3 regions of the Cellulomonas sp. H30R-01 genome follow, and region 2 is predicted to be linked to each of the others. Evidence: riboswitches for the same ligand, from Rfam matches in the RefSeq annotation. Region 2 holds a riboswitch; each other region holds the start of a gene.

Region 1 (4,395 bases), 1.2 Mb from region 2:
GGGCGGGTGAGCACGCCCTCGGCCAGCGCCTCGGCGAACTCGCGGACCGGGCGGTCGCTCGCGTAGCGGAACTCGGTGTCCGGGCCGATCTCGGGGACCAGGTAGTGGTAGTTCGAGTCGAACCACTTGGTCATCTCGAGCGGCAGGTCGTCGCCGCGGCCGCGCGCGACCGTCGAGTAGCCCGCGAGGTCCAGACGGCCGTCGGCGTCGACCAGGTCGGCGAAGCGCGGCGGGATCGCGCCGAGCACGGTCGCGGCGTCGAGCACGTGGTCGTAGAACGAGAACGCGCTGGGGATCGCGGGCACGTCGGTGCGCAGGCCGAGCTCGGCCAGGCGGGTGCGGGTGCGGCGGCGCAGGTCGGCGGCGACGGCCTCGACCTCGTCGGCGGAGGAGCGGCCGGCCCAGAACGCCTCGATCGCCTTCTTGAGCTCGCGACGGGGACCGATCCGGGGGTAGCCCAGGACGGAGCCGGCGGGGAACGTGGGGGTGGTGGTCATCGCGGTGTCTGTCCCTCGTGGGTCGGGTCGGGTGCCGTCGTGGTCGGTCCGGGTGTGCCGGGGGTCGTCGCGGTGGGGGCCGTGACGGGTACGGCGCTGCGGCCGGTGCGGGCCCCGCCGTCCAGACCCGCTCCTTCGAGCAGGTCGAGCGCGGCGTGGTGCTGGTTGAACGTGTAGAGGTGGACGCCCGGGGCGCCGCCGTCCAGCACGCCCTGGACGAGGTCGACGCCGGCGCGGATGCCGCGACGGTGCCGCTCGAGGTCGTCGTCCGCGGACCCGAGCAGGTCGAGCAGGTCGCGCGGGACGGGCACACCCGTGAGGTCCTGCACGCGCAGCAGCCGTGCGGGGTCCGTGCTGGGGATGATGCCCGGGATGATCGGGATGGTGACGCCCGCGTCGCGCGCCTCGGCGACGAGCCCGAGGTACGACTCGGCGTCGAAGAACACCTGCGTGATCGCGAAGTCCGCGCCGGCCTCCTGCTTCGCGAGCAGCGACGCGACGTCCTGGGCGCGCGTGCCGCCCGTCGCCGCGTTGCCGCGGGGGAACGCCGCGACGGCGACCGACAGGGGCCGGACCCGGGCGCGCACGGCCTGCGACGGGCTGCCCGCGCACCGGCGCGACTCGATCTCGCGCAGCAGCGCGACGAGCTCGCTCGCGGTGTTCACGCCGTCCGGGTGCGGCTGCCAGTCGTCCTGCCCCGCGGGCGGGTCGCCGCGGAGCGCGAGGAACGAACGCGCACCCTCGTCGAGGAACTCCTCGACGATGGCCGTGATCTCGTCGCGCGACGTGCCGACGCAGGTGAGGTGCGCGATGGGGTTGAGCGACGTCTCGCGCAGGAGCCGGCTGACGAGCGCGCGGGTCGTGACGCGGGTGCGGCCCGAGGCGCCGTACGTGACCGACACGAAGTCGGGGTGCGCCTCGCCGAGCCGCTGGATCGTCTCCCAGAGCCGCGGTGCGGCGTCGGGGTTGCGCGGCGGGAAGAGCTCGAACGACACCGTCGGCCGGTCGATCGCGGCGAGCGGGCGGTCGGGCGCCACGTGCGGGCCGGTCGTCCGACGCGGGGTGGTGTCGGCGACGGTGCCGGTCTGGTCGACCGTGCCCGGCAGCGCGTCCACGACGGGGACGCTCACCGGACGACCGGCGTCGGTCGGCCCGCGCGGGGGTCGCGGGGGCACGCGGGGTGCTGCGGCATCGTTCACTCCATCGACCCTGGCGGAAGCACCCACACCCTCGCCAGGAGGGGGGTTGCTGCGGCGTCGTCGAGCCAGGTCTCTCGGCCGCTCTGGATGGTTGTCGAGATGCTAGACCGCCGACCACATGGTGGGCAACGTTGCTCGACCGGTGAGACGCCAGCGTCCGCGCGGCAAGCGGTCCGTCGAGGTGGGAACGTCGCGGTCGAGAGCCGTCGGACTCGCTGGCCTCCTCCCTGGCGTCGCGGCGTCGACGCACCGACGGTCGATCACGCGCGGTGGCGGACCGTGCCCGGCGACGCGGGATGACGACGGCAGAACCGGAGGGCGTCCGGTCCACCCCTCGGATCAGCGGCGGCGGCGCGGGGTCAGGTGGCCGGGCCGGAGCCGGCTGCGCTGCGTCGGGACGTCGAACCACGAGGTCGGCGACCCGGCCACGACACCGAGCAGGCCGTCCTGGACGGCGGCCAGCACCTCGGCGTCGACGTCCGAGGGGGTGGACATCGCGGCGGCGGCCCCGCGCACGGCGTCGAGCCGCCCGTCGGGGTCCGTCGTGTCCGTCATGCCGGGCATCCTAACCTCCACCCGAAAGAGGGTCGGAGGTGCGCGCCGAGGCGTCACTCGACGGGAGCAGCAGCCTCCCGTGGGCGCCGCGCGGAGCGGTCGTCGACCGCCACCAGGGTGCGTCGGCTGCGGTGGTCCGCGGCCGCCCGGGTTCGTCGGACGCGGTGGTCCGCGGCCGCCCGGGTTCGTCGGACGTCGGCCGTCGTGCTCCGCGCGGCGGCACCGTGGGCGGCGGAGCAGGCGCGCGTCAGGGCACCGTCACCGACGGGCACGTCGCGAGGTGGTCGTCGACCAGCCCGCACGCCTGCATCGCGGCATAGGCGGTCGTGGGTCCGACGAACCGGAAGCCGAGCGACTTGAGCTCGCGCGCGAGCGCGCGTGACTCCGGGGTCACGGCCGGCACGTCCGTCCAGGTCGCGGGCCGGACGTGGTCGGCGCGGTCGGGTGCATGGGACCACAGGACCTCGTCGAGCGTGCGTCCCTGCGCGTGCAGGTCCCGCAGCGCACGGGCGTTGGCGATCGTCGCCTCGATCTTCGCGCGGTTCCGCACGATGCCGGCGTCGGCCATGAGGCGTGCGACGTCGCCGTCGCCGAACCCGGCCACGACCTCGGGGTCGAAGTCGGCGAAGGCCGCGCGGAAGGCGGGACGCTTGCGCAGGATCGTGATCCAGGCGAGCCCCGACTGGAACCCCTCGAGGGCCAGCCGCTCGAAGAGCGCGTGCTCCCCGTGGACCGGGTGCCCCCACTCCTCGTCGTGGTACTGCTCGTAGAGGGGGTCGCCGTCGCCGAAGCACCGGCCCGTCACGAGCGGGCGTGCCGGGGTGGCGGCGGGGACGTCGGGCGTCGCGGCGGCGTCGGGGGTCTGCGTGGGCACGGCGCCAGTCTGGCGCGGGACGCCGACACCGCGCGGGCGGGCGTCGACGGCTGGCGGTGCCGGTGCGCCGACGCGGGCTGTGGACGGCTCGCGGCGGGCGTGAGAGTCACGATCCCGTGCGACCCTCCGCCCGTGCGATGAGCGCCGCGATGCCGTCGAGCAGCAGGGTCGTGCCGAACGAGACCGGGCCGTCCTCCATCGCGGCACCGAAGGCTCCCGCGCTCGCGGCCCGGACGAGCGCGGGGTGCTCGTCGGGCGTCGCGACGGCCAGCAGCATCCCGTCCATGTCGTAGGACCGCGACGTCGCCTCCTGCACGGCCCGCTCCCGGTCGGTCCACGAGGCGAACAGCCGCAGCTCGTCCAGCTGGTGGCTCGCGATCGTGCCGACGGCCGTGACCTTGGTCGCCTCGTCGAGCGGCGTGTCCTCGAGGGCCGCGACCATCGCCTCCATCCAGGCGAGCCGGTTGGGCCCGACCGCGTGCAGGACGGTGCCCGTCTGCGCGAGCCACGGGTGCGAGAACAGGACCGGCTGCTGGATCGACACGAGCAGCTCGATGCGCGCGCGCCAGTCGCCGACCTCGCGCCCCACGGCGGGTGGCCGGCCGCTCGCGCGGTCGGACATGAGGCTGACGACCTCGTCCTTCGACGCCACGTAGCGGTAGAGCGACATGGTCGTGAACCCGAGCGACTCCGCGAGCCGCGCCATCGACACCGCCCCGATGCCCTCCGCGTCCGCCAGCGCGATGGCGGCGTCGGCGATCTGGTCGAGCGTGAGGCTCGGCCGGGGGCCGCGCCGGGGTGGCTCGGGGGAGCGCCACAGGACGGCCAGGTCGGGCGGGAGCGCGGACGCGTCGACCGTCGTGGTGGCGGGCGCGGTCCCGGCCCGGGCGGCCTCGCGGCGCGCCTTCTCGGCCTCGCGAGCGGCGCGCTGCTGCGCGAGGGCGGCGTCGCGCGCAGCCTTCTCGGCCTCACGGAGCGCCCGGCCGGCCTCGCGTGCGGCGTCACGGGCGGCGCGCTCGCGCTCGGCCTGAGCGCGCTCGGCCTCGCGGCGGGCCTCGGTCTCGCGGCGGGCCCGCTCGCGCTCGACGTCCTGCAGGGCTCGGGCGCGGGCGGCCTCGGACTGCTCGAGCGCCTTGACGCGGTCGCGCTCGGCCTTCTCGTCGTCGCGGCGGCGACGGTCGGCCTCCTTGCGGGCGCGCTCGGCGTCCTTGGCGGCCTCACGGTCGGCCTTCTCGCGGTCCCGACGTGCGCGGTCGGCCTCCTTGGCGGC
Region 2 (4,395 bases):
CACAGCGCGCGGGCGACCGCGACGAGCTCGGCGGCCCGCTCGTACCGCTCGGCGTAGGGCAGGAACCCGCCGCGGCGGAAGTTCGCGCCGGTGAACGCGTCCGACGACGTCACGAGGTTCCATGCGGCACGGCCGCCGGACAGGACGTCGAGCGTCGCGAACTGCCGGGCGATCTCCCACGGCTCGTTGAAGGTCGTGTTGATCGTGCCGACCAGGCCGAGCCGGTCGGTGACCGCGGCCAGCGCGGCGAGCACGGGCAGCGTGTCCGGGCGGCCGACGACGTCCAGGTCGAAGATCTCCCCCTTGTGCTCGCGCAGGCGCAGGCCCTCGGCGAGGAAGAAGAAGTCGAGGCGGGCGTCCTCGGCCTTGCGGGCGAGGTGCTCGAACGACGCGAAGTCGATCTGGCTGCCGGAGTCGGGCTCGGTCCACACCGTGGTGCTGTTGACACCCGGGAAGTGCGCGCCGAGGTGGATCTGCTTGCGGGGGCGGTTCGTCATTTCGGCGGCTCAGGCGATCGCGGTCGCGTAGCGGCTGACGGGGCGCGCCAGGCCGAGCGTGTCGCGGAACGTCGTGCCCGGGTAGGACTCACGGAACACGCCCGCTGCGCGCAGCAGCGGCACGACCTCGTCGGCGATGCCGTCGACGTCGGTGTGCAGCGCGGCGGGCCGCAGCGTGAAGCCGTCGACCGCGCCGGTCGTCGTCCAGTCCTCGATCGTCGCGGCGAGGTCCGCCGCGGTCCCGACGTGCGCGGCACCCTCGTGCGTGCGCCGACCGGGGGCCGTCAGCGCGTCGAGCAGCGCGAGCCGCTCGCGGGCGGCGTGCTCGGTCCCGCCGAGGACCACGAACAGGTCGGCCACCACGCGGAGCTCGTCGGGGTCGCGCCCGACGGCGGCCGCAGCGGCCCGGATCTCGGCGCGCTGGCGCGCGGCGTCGCCGCGGTCGGCGGGGCGGATGCGCACGACGTCGGCGCGGTGCGCGGCGAGCGCGAACGACGACGAGGACCCGACGCGCACGACGACGGGCGGCTGGCCCTGCGGCGAGCGCGGCGTGATCGACGAGCCGCGCACGGCGAACCGCACGCCGTCGTGGTCGATGCGGTGGATCTTCTCGCGGTCGACGAACCGGCCGGTCGGGACGTCGCGGATCTCGGCGTCGTCCTCCCAGCTGTCCCAGAGCTTGCGCACGACGTCGACGGCCTCGTCGGCCTCGGCGACCGCGTCGGCCTCGTCCTGCGCGGGCTTGCGGCCGAACGCGGCGGCGACCTCGTCGGTCGTGGACCAGCCGACCTGCCAGGCGGCGCGACCGCGGCTCACGTGGTCGATCGTCTGGATCGCCTTGGCGACGTGGAACGGCTCGGTGTGCGTGGTGTCGACGGTCGCGACGAGCCCGATCCCGGAGCTGCGCGGGGCGAGCCGGGCGGAGACGAGCGCGGCGTCGAGCCGGCCGCGCAGCGTCGTGTTGCGGCTGGTGTGCAGCGCGAACGCGTCGTCGAACAGGACGTAGTCGAGCGTGGCGCGCTGCGCGGTCGCGACGAGCTGGCCGAGGCGCTCGGGGTCGAACAGGCGGTGCGGCTCGGAGCCGGTCGCGCGCCACGCCTCGGGGTGCGCGCCGGCGTCGGAGAGGTCGAGGCCGAGGTGGGTGCTGGGGGTCACGGTCATGGTGCGGGTCCGTCTCTGGGGTGCACGGCGGTTGCGGGCGCGCCGAGGGCGCGTCCGTGCCGGGACGTGGCGGTGGGGTGGGACGAGGGAGCCCGCGTCGGCGGGCGGCGGGGTCGGGGCGCTGCGGCCCCCGACCGTCGGTGCGGCGGTAGCGCGGGTGTCAGCGCGTGCGACAGGAGCGCAGGGGGCGACAGCGACACGTCAGGACGGCTGCGCGTCCGGGGGCTCGCCCGCTCATCGCTCTCTCCTCACGGCAGGCCGTGGGCCTGCGTCCGCGCCGTTGCCGTGCGCGGTGCGCTCACGGCCTGGTCGTCACCCGGGGCACCCCGCCGCGCGGGAGGGTTGCCGTCCAGCGAGCCGGGGCTTGGTGCTGGAGCTCATGACCCCGAGGTCGCGTGACCCCGGTGACGAGCACACTAGAAATCCCGACCTGATAGGTCAAGTATCGTCGGGCCCGGTTCTCACATGCCGGACAACGGTGTCCACGATCCGCACCCCGCGGTGCCACACTGCCCGGCATGTCCGCACCCGAGCCGCACGCCTTCGCCGCCGCCTGGGTGGCCGCCTGGAACGCGCACGACGTCGAGGCCGTGCTGGACCACTTCGCGGACGACGTCGTGTTCACGTCGCCCGTCGCCGCCCGGCTCCTGCCCGCGACGCAGGGGGTCGTGCACGGCAAGGACGCCCTGCGGGCCTACTGGACGGAAGGCCTCCGGCAGGTCCCTGACCTGCGGTTCTCCGTCGAGCGCGTGCACGCGGGAGTCGACGTGCTCGTCCTCGGCTACCGCAACCAGTCGGGCGGCGTGGTCGACGAGGTCCTGCGCTTCGTCGACGGGCTCGTGGTCGAGGGGCACGGCACCTACCTCGTCGAGCCGCCCGCCCCGCAGGCGGGCGGCTGACGTCCGGACATCTCACCCCGCGTACCACCGTTCGCACGGGCCCGCCCGACGTGCGGCGCGCCCCTGGTCGCACGACCATGAAGGAGTTGCGACTGGAGAACGCGGTCGTGGACGTCCGGCGGCCAACCCCGGCCACCGGGTCGAGAGAGGCAGTCAGATGGCTCTGTGGCTCATCCTCATCATCGCCGGCGTGGTGATGATCGTCCTCGGCGTCGCCGTCGAGGCCGCGAAGGTCCTGCTGTGGATCGGCATCATCCTGCTCGTCGTCAGCCTCATCGGCTGGCTCGTCGGCAGAGGCCGTCGCGCCGTCTGACACCCCCGCCCACGACCGCCCGCACGAGAGGAGAGACCCATGGGTCTGGACGACAAGATCGAGCACGCCGCCGAAGAGGCGAAGGGCAAGGTCAAGGAGGGCACCGGCCGCGCGACCGGCGACGAGCGCCTCGAGGCCGAGGGCCAGGCGGACCAGACGTCCGCGAACGTCAAGCAGGCTGGCGACAAGGCGAAGGACGCCGTCGACGACGTCAAGGACGCCTTCAAGTAGACCGCTGCACCGGCTCGGCCGGTCAGCTCCGACGGGGACGGTCCGTGCGGGCCGTCCCCGTCGTCGTCCCCGCCGGTCCCCCGGGCGTCTCCGCCCGCGCCGCGCGCATCCGCAGCCCGGCGACGCACTCGACCACGCCGACGGCGGCGAACGCCCACTGCACGGGCGACGTCCAGCCGACGAGCGGCAGCTGCACCGCGACCCACCCGGTCAGCGCCGCGCCGCCCACCGCCGCGACGACGGGCGCGTCCGCCGTCCGTCGCAGCGCGGTCACGAGCACGAGCGTCTGCGGGACACCGACGAGGACCGCGAGCGCGACGGCCGGCACGACCGGCCCGGTGAGGGGCAGCACCTGCTCGAGGTCGTCGACGAGCGGCGCGAACGCGCCCGACAGGAAGCCCTGCACCCCCGCGACGACCCCGACGAGGGTGAACGCGGAGAGGCCCACGACCCACCGGCGCGCTGCACGTCCCATGGTCCGACGCTGCCACCGCCGCCACCGCTGCGGACCGGACCTCCGTCCCGGGCCGTCAGGACACGAGGATCTGCGTCGCCGACTCCTTGAGCATCGCGTCCGCCCAGCGCGCCTGCCGGATCGTCTCCGAACGGCAGCGCTGCGACAGGTCGACGAGGTCCCGCGCGCGCACGCCCTGCGCCGCCTGGCCGATGAGCTCCCAGTCGGAGGCGACGCCGTGCGCGAGGACGTACACGGTCCGCAGGTCCGACAGCAGCGCGAGCTCGGGCGCGCGGGCACGCCCCAGCGCCTCGGACAGCCGTTCGCGGACGCGCCGCGTGACGCCGGGGTCGCGCACCGGGTCCGGGTCGAGGTCCTCGCCCTGGTCGTGCGCGGCCTCGGCGACCTGCCGCACGTGGTCCGCCGACCACGCGGCGAGGTCCCGCGCCAGGAGGTGCACGTCGTGGACGACCGCGTGCCGCTCCGACAGGTGCAGCAGCGCCTCCGCGAGCTCGGTCTCGGAGCGGTGCACCTCGCGCAGCGCGAGCCCCAGCTTCACGTCGCCACCTCCTCGTGGACCTCCGCGCGCGTCCCGCCGGCGGTCGGCCGCACGCCGACGCGCACCGGGGCGGACGCGCCCGTCGTCGGGGCGGGCGCAGGTGTGCCCGCGCCGTCGGCGACGCGCTCGACCTGGCACACGGCGGTCTTGAACAGCGGCTGCTTGGAGACCGCGTCCCACTCGGTCGGCGTGAGCTCGTTCGCCGCGCGACCGGCACCGCCGGGCTCGTGGCCGGGCTCGTGGCCGGGCTCGGTGTCCCAGTAGCCGTAGTGGAACGGGAC
Region 3 (4,395 bases), 920 kb from region 2:
GGGCCGCCGACGCTCGCGTGGACCGCGGTCGGCTCGGACACGACGACGGTCCGCCACCGGCCGAGCGACGGATCGTCGTTCTCGAGCGGCGTCAGGCCCTCGCTTCCGGGCAGCCCCGGGACGACGTGCAGGACGTCGACCACGGGCAGCGTCGCGAGGTCGACGGGCGGGGGTGGCGCGGGCGCGGCGGCCTTGGCGACCGCGACGGGTGCGGCGAGCTCGACGGGCGGGGGAGCCGCGACAGGGCTGTCCGTGGCGCACCCGGCCACCCCGACGGCGAGCGCGAGCGCGACGGCCGCACCGGCCGCGCGGCGGCTGGCGGGGACGGACGTGCGCACGAGGACCTCCGGGGTCGGGATCCCATCGTCCGTCAGCGGGGGTCCGCGCGGCAAAGGCGCGAGCGCCGCGAGAACGCGGACGAGCCCCGCGCGAGGGGTGCGCGGGGCTCGCCGGTGGCGGTGGGCAGCTCGCCGGGACGCGTCAGATCGCGGTCGCGTCCCCGATCCGGTGGTACGTGCGGTCGTGGTAGACGAGCGGGGCCACCTCGTCGGTCGTGCCGTGCGCGAGCGCGCGGACCGACACCAGGTAGGACCCACCGACGGGTGTGCGCTGCACGACGCGCCCGCGCACCCACGACACGGCGCCCTCGATCACGGGCTCGCCGGTCGGCAACGCGGTCCAGCCGCCTGCGGCGAACCGGTCGATGCCGCTGGTCGCGAAGCGGGCGGACACGTCGTCCTGCGCGCCGGACAGGAAGCTGATCGCGAGCGTCCGGGCCCGCGAGACGGCCGGCCAGGACGACGACGTCGACGCGAGCGAGAACGCGAGCAGCGGCGGCGCGGCCGACACCGAGATGACGGACGTCGCGGTGAACCCGACGAGCCGGTCGCCGTCGGTGAGGGTCACGACCGCGACGCCCGCGGGGTGGCGGCGGAACACCTCCTTGTACGCGTCGGGTGTGAGCTGCTGCTCGTCCTGCTGGACGAGGTCGGCGTCGAGAGCGCGCAGGATCTCGGCGGTCATCGCAGCGCCTCCGCGAGGTCGGCCGCGTCGCGGACGGCGCGGCGCAGCGGTTCGGCGGCCCGGTCGAGCCAGTGGTCGACCACGGCGTCGAGCGCCGTGGTGTCCCGCAGGTCGGCCTCGGTGACGACGAGCGCGCGCGTCGGGACGTTCGCGCCGAGCTCGACGAGCAGCGGGCGCAGGTGCACCTCGCCGACGAGCGCGTGCGCGGGCGAGCCGGTGACGACGAGCGGGACCGCGACGACCCCGGCGAGACCGTCGGGGCCGTACCCGTCGAGGAACGCCTTGAGCAGCCCGGTGTACGACGCCTTGTAGACGGGCGTCGCGACGACGAGCACGCCCGCGGCGGCGACGGTCCGCAGCGCGGCGTCGGCGGCCGGGCGCTCGGGGGCGAACAGCTCGCCCGCGACGTCGGCGAGGTCGACGGTCGTGACGCCGGCGGTGGTGGGGCCGGCAGGGTCGGCGCCGAGGTGCGGCAGCAGGCGGCCGGCGACGTGCTCGGCGGTGCTGCGGGTGCGGGAGGCCGGGCGCGGGTTGCCCACGAGGGCGACGACGCTCGGACCGGTCGGGTGGCTCACGGTGCGGCTCCTTCACGTTCACGCTTGCCGCACCGGGTGGTGCGGCCTGGTCATCTCCCGGAGCACCCCGTCGTGGAGGGGTTGCTGACCAGCGAGCCGGGGCTTGCGTGCTGGTGCTCGTGACCTGGCCGCGGTTTCTACCAGCGGTCGCGCCGACGGCAAGGGGTCGGGCGACTCCTTCTCGATATGCGGACAAGACCGGTCGGGATTTCGCGTCTCTTCGCCGGATCGCGCGGGCGTCACGGCCTCGCCGCGACCGCGACCGGGACCGGGCCCGGGACCGCGCGAGCGTCGCCGGCTCGCCGCCGCCGTGCCACGATCGCCGCATGACGGACGTCGTCGACCCGCACGTGCTCCCCGCGACCGCCGTGACCAACCTCCGTGACCTCGGCGGCCGCCCGACCGCGGACGGCGGGACCGTCGCGCGCGGCGTCGCGTTCCGCTCGGCCGAGCTCACGTCGGACGGCGTGCCCGACGACCCCGTGCTCACCGCGCTCGGCGTGCGCACCGTCGTCGACCTGCGCACCGCCGCCGAACGCGAGGCACGTCCCGAGCGGCTGCCCGCAGGCGCGCGGCTCGTCGAGCTCGACGTGCTCGCCGATCTCCCCGGGAACGCCGCCGCCCAGGCCGCCACGCTGCTCACCCGCCCGGCGGTACTCCTCGAGACGCTCGACGGCATGGACGTCCCCGAGCAGATGCGCGCCACGTACCGCCGGCTGGTGTCCTCGCCCGCGGCGCTCGCGGGTTACGCGACGTTCGCGCGCACGGTGATCGACGCGCAGGGCACCCCGGTGCTCTTCCACTGCACAGCCGGCAAGGACCGCACGGGATGGGCCGCGACCGTGCTGCTGCTCGCGGCAGGAGTCGACGAGGACGGCGCGACGGACGAGTTCCTCGCCGTCAACCCGGCGGTCCGGGCGACGTTCGCGCCACTGCTCGCGCAGCTCGAGGCCGCGGGCGGCAACCCGGCTCTCGTCTCCCCGTTCCTCGAGGTGCGCGAGGACTACCTGCGGGCCGCGCTCGACACGGTCGAAGCCCGGTTCGGGTCCTTCGACGGGTACCTCGCCGACGGGCTCGGGCTCACGCCCCTCGAGGTCGAGGCGCTGCGGCGCACCCTGCGCGCCGACGCCTGACAGAGGCCGCGCCGCACGGTTCGTCCGGTTGGTCCGTTCGGGTGGTCCGGTATGTCCGATGTTGCCGGGCCTCCGACGGGCGCTGACGATGGTGCGACCGAGCCGACGGAAGGCGGACGCATGCACGAGGACGAGCTGGTCTCCCCGATCCGCAAGGGTGCGCACGACATCGCGCTCGACCGCGAGCGCATGCGCCGTCGTCGCGTCTACCGGCTCGCCGCCTTCGTGCTCGCGGCCGAGGCGTACGTGATCGTCAGCGCGCTGCTGGGCCGCGACCCGCTGCCGTCGCTCCCGGCGGTCGACCCGCTGATCCTGGTCCCGGTCCTGTTCTTCGGGGCGATGCTGCTCCTGCTCGTCGGCACGCAGGTCGGGTCCGCGCGGTCGCCGCACCTCACCTACCGGCCCGAGCAGGTCGACGTCCGGCTCGACGACGTCATCGGGATCGACCCGGTGAAGGAGGACGTCCGCCGCTCGATCGACCTGTTCCAGACGCACCGGCAGTTCGCCGACCAGATGGGCGGCACCCCGCGGCGCGGACTGCTCTTCGAGGGCGCGCCCGGCACCGGCAAGACGATGACCGCGAAGGCGATGGCCGCAGAGGCGGGCGTCCCGTTCCTGTTCGTGTCGGCGACGTCGTTCCAGTCGATGTACTACGGCGCGACGGCGCGCAAGATCCGCGCGTACTTCCGGGCGCTGCGCCGCGCGGCACGCACCGAGGGCGGGGCGATCGGGTTCATCGAGGAGATCGACGCGATCGCGCTGCGCCGCGGCGGGATGCTCGGGGCGTCGTCGTCGCGGACCCTCGTCGGTGCGGCGTCCGCCGGTGCGCCGGGCCTCGTGACGAACGCGATGATGAGCGAGGGCACGGGCGGCGTCGTCAACGAGCTCCTCGTGCAGATGCAGTCGTTCGACGAGCCCACGGGCGGCGACAAGGCGTACAACCGGCTGGTCGCCGCGGTGAACCTGTTCCTCCCCGCGACGCGCCAGATCCGCCAGCGCCGCCCCGGACGCGCACCGATCCTGCTGATCGCGGCGACGAACCGCGCCGACTCGCTCGACCCCGCGCTGCTGCGGCCCGGCCGGTTCGACCGCCGGCTCATGTTCGCCGCGCCCGACGCGCACGGCCGTCGCGCGCTCGTCGACCACTTCCTCGCACGTCGCGCGCACGACGCGGAGCTCGACGACCCGGTCGCCCGTGACCGCGTGGCCGCGTCGACGAACGGCTGGACGCCCGTGATGATCGAGCACCTGCTCGACGAGGCGCTCGTGAACGCCCTGCGCCGCGGCTCGCTCACGATGTCGTTCCAGGACGTCGAGACCGCCCGCATCACCGAGATGGTCGGCATCGGCCAGCCCGTCCGGTACACGCGCGCCGAGCAGGAGCTCATCGCGACGCACGAGGCCGGGCACGCGGTCACGGCGTGGCTCGTCGCGCCGAACCGGTCGCTCGAGGTGCTGACGATCATCCGCCGCGGTGAGGCGCTCGGGCTGCTCGCGCACGGCGACTGCGAGGAGGTCTGGACGCGGTCGCAGGGCGACCTGCGGGCGCTCGTGCAGATCGCGATGGGCGGCTGGGTCGCCGAGGAGCTGTTCTTCGGCCAGACGACGACCGGCCCCGCGAGCGACCTCGCCGCGGCCACGCGCACGGCCGCGCAGATGGTCGG

What was found. A riboswitch is a leader RNA that binds a small molecule or an ion and turns the genes downstream of it on or off. The one in region 2 is predicted to bind S-adenosylmethionine.
Region 1: another riboswitch for S-adenosylmethionine. It lies ahead of GXP71_RS15855 (methylenetetrahydrofolate reductase); the one in region 2 lies ahead of GXP71_RS10405 (LLM class flavin-dependent oxidoreductase).
Region 3: another riboswitch for S-adenosylmethionine. It lies ahead of GXP71_RS14600 (NADPH-dependent FMN reductase); the one in region 2 lies ahead of GXP71_RS10405 (LLM class flavin-dependent oxidoreductase).

The regions. Positions count from the first base shown of each region.
Region 1 covers NZ_CP048210.1:3,539,419-3,543,813, reverse strand. Annotated here, with positions in the region: gene metE (5-methyltetrahydropteroyltriglutamate--homocysteine S-methyltransferase) at 1-497, opposite strand, end outside; gene GXP71_RS15855 (methylenetetrahydrofolate reductase) at 494-1,627, opposite strand; SAM riboswitch class I at 1,695-1,790, opposite strand; gene GXP71_RS15850 (hypothetical protein) at 2,036-2,251, opposite strand; gene GXP71_RS15845 (DNA-3-methyladenine glycosylase I) at 2,499-3,056, opposite strand; gene GXP71_RS15840 (TetR family transcriptional regulator) at 3,232-4,395, opposite strand, start outside.
Region 2 covers NZ_CP048210.1:2,336,151-2,340,545, forward strand. Annotated here, with positions in the region: gene GXP71_RS10400 (NtaA/DmoA family FMN-dependent monooxygenase) at 1-497, opposite strand, end outside; gene GXP71_RS10405 (LLM class flavin-dependent oxidoreductase) at 507-1,658, opposite strand; SAM riboswitch class IV at 1,930-2,043, opposite strand; gene GXP71_RS10410 (nuclear transport factor 2 family protein) at 2,177-2,557, shown strand; gene GXP71_RS10415 (DUF4175 domain-containing protein) at 2,715-2,870, shown strand; gene GXP71_RS10420 (CsbD family protein) at 2,910-3,101, shown strand; gene GXP71_RS10425 (hypothetical protein) at 3,124-3,576, opposite strand; gene GXP71_RS10430 (hypothetical protein) at 3,632-4,114, opposite strand; gene GXP71_RS10435 (molybdopterin oxidoreductase family protein) at 4,111-4,395, opposite strand, start outside.
Region 3 covers NZ_CP048210.1:3,260,576-3,264,970, reverse strand. Annotated here, with positions in the region: gene GXP71_RS14610 (L,D-transpeptidase) at 1-338, opposite strand, end outside; gene GXP71_RS14605 (flavin reductase family protein) at 481-1,023, opposite strand; gene GXP71_RS14600 (NADPH-dependent FMN reductase) at 1,020-1,598, opposite strand; SAM riboswitch class IV at 1,614-1,723, opposite strand; gene GXP71_RS14595 (tyrosine-protein phosphatase) at 1,925-2,731, shown strand; gene GXP71_RS14590 (AAA family ATPase) at 2,852-4,395, shown strand, end outside.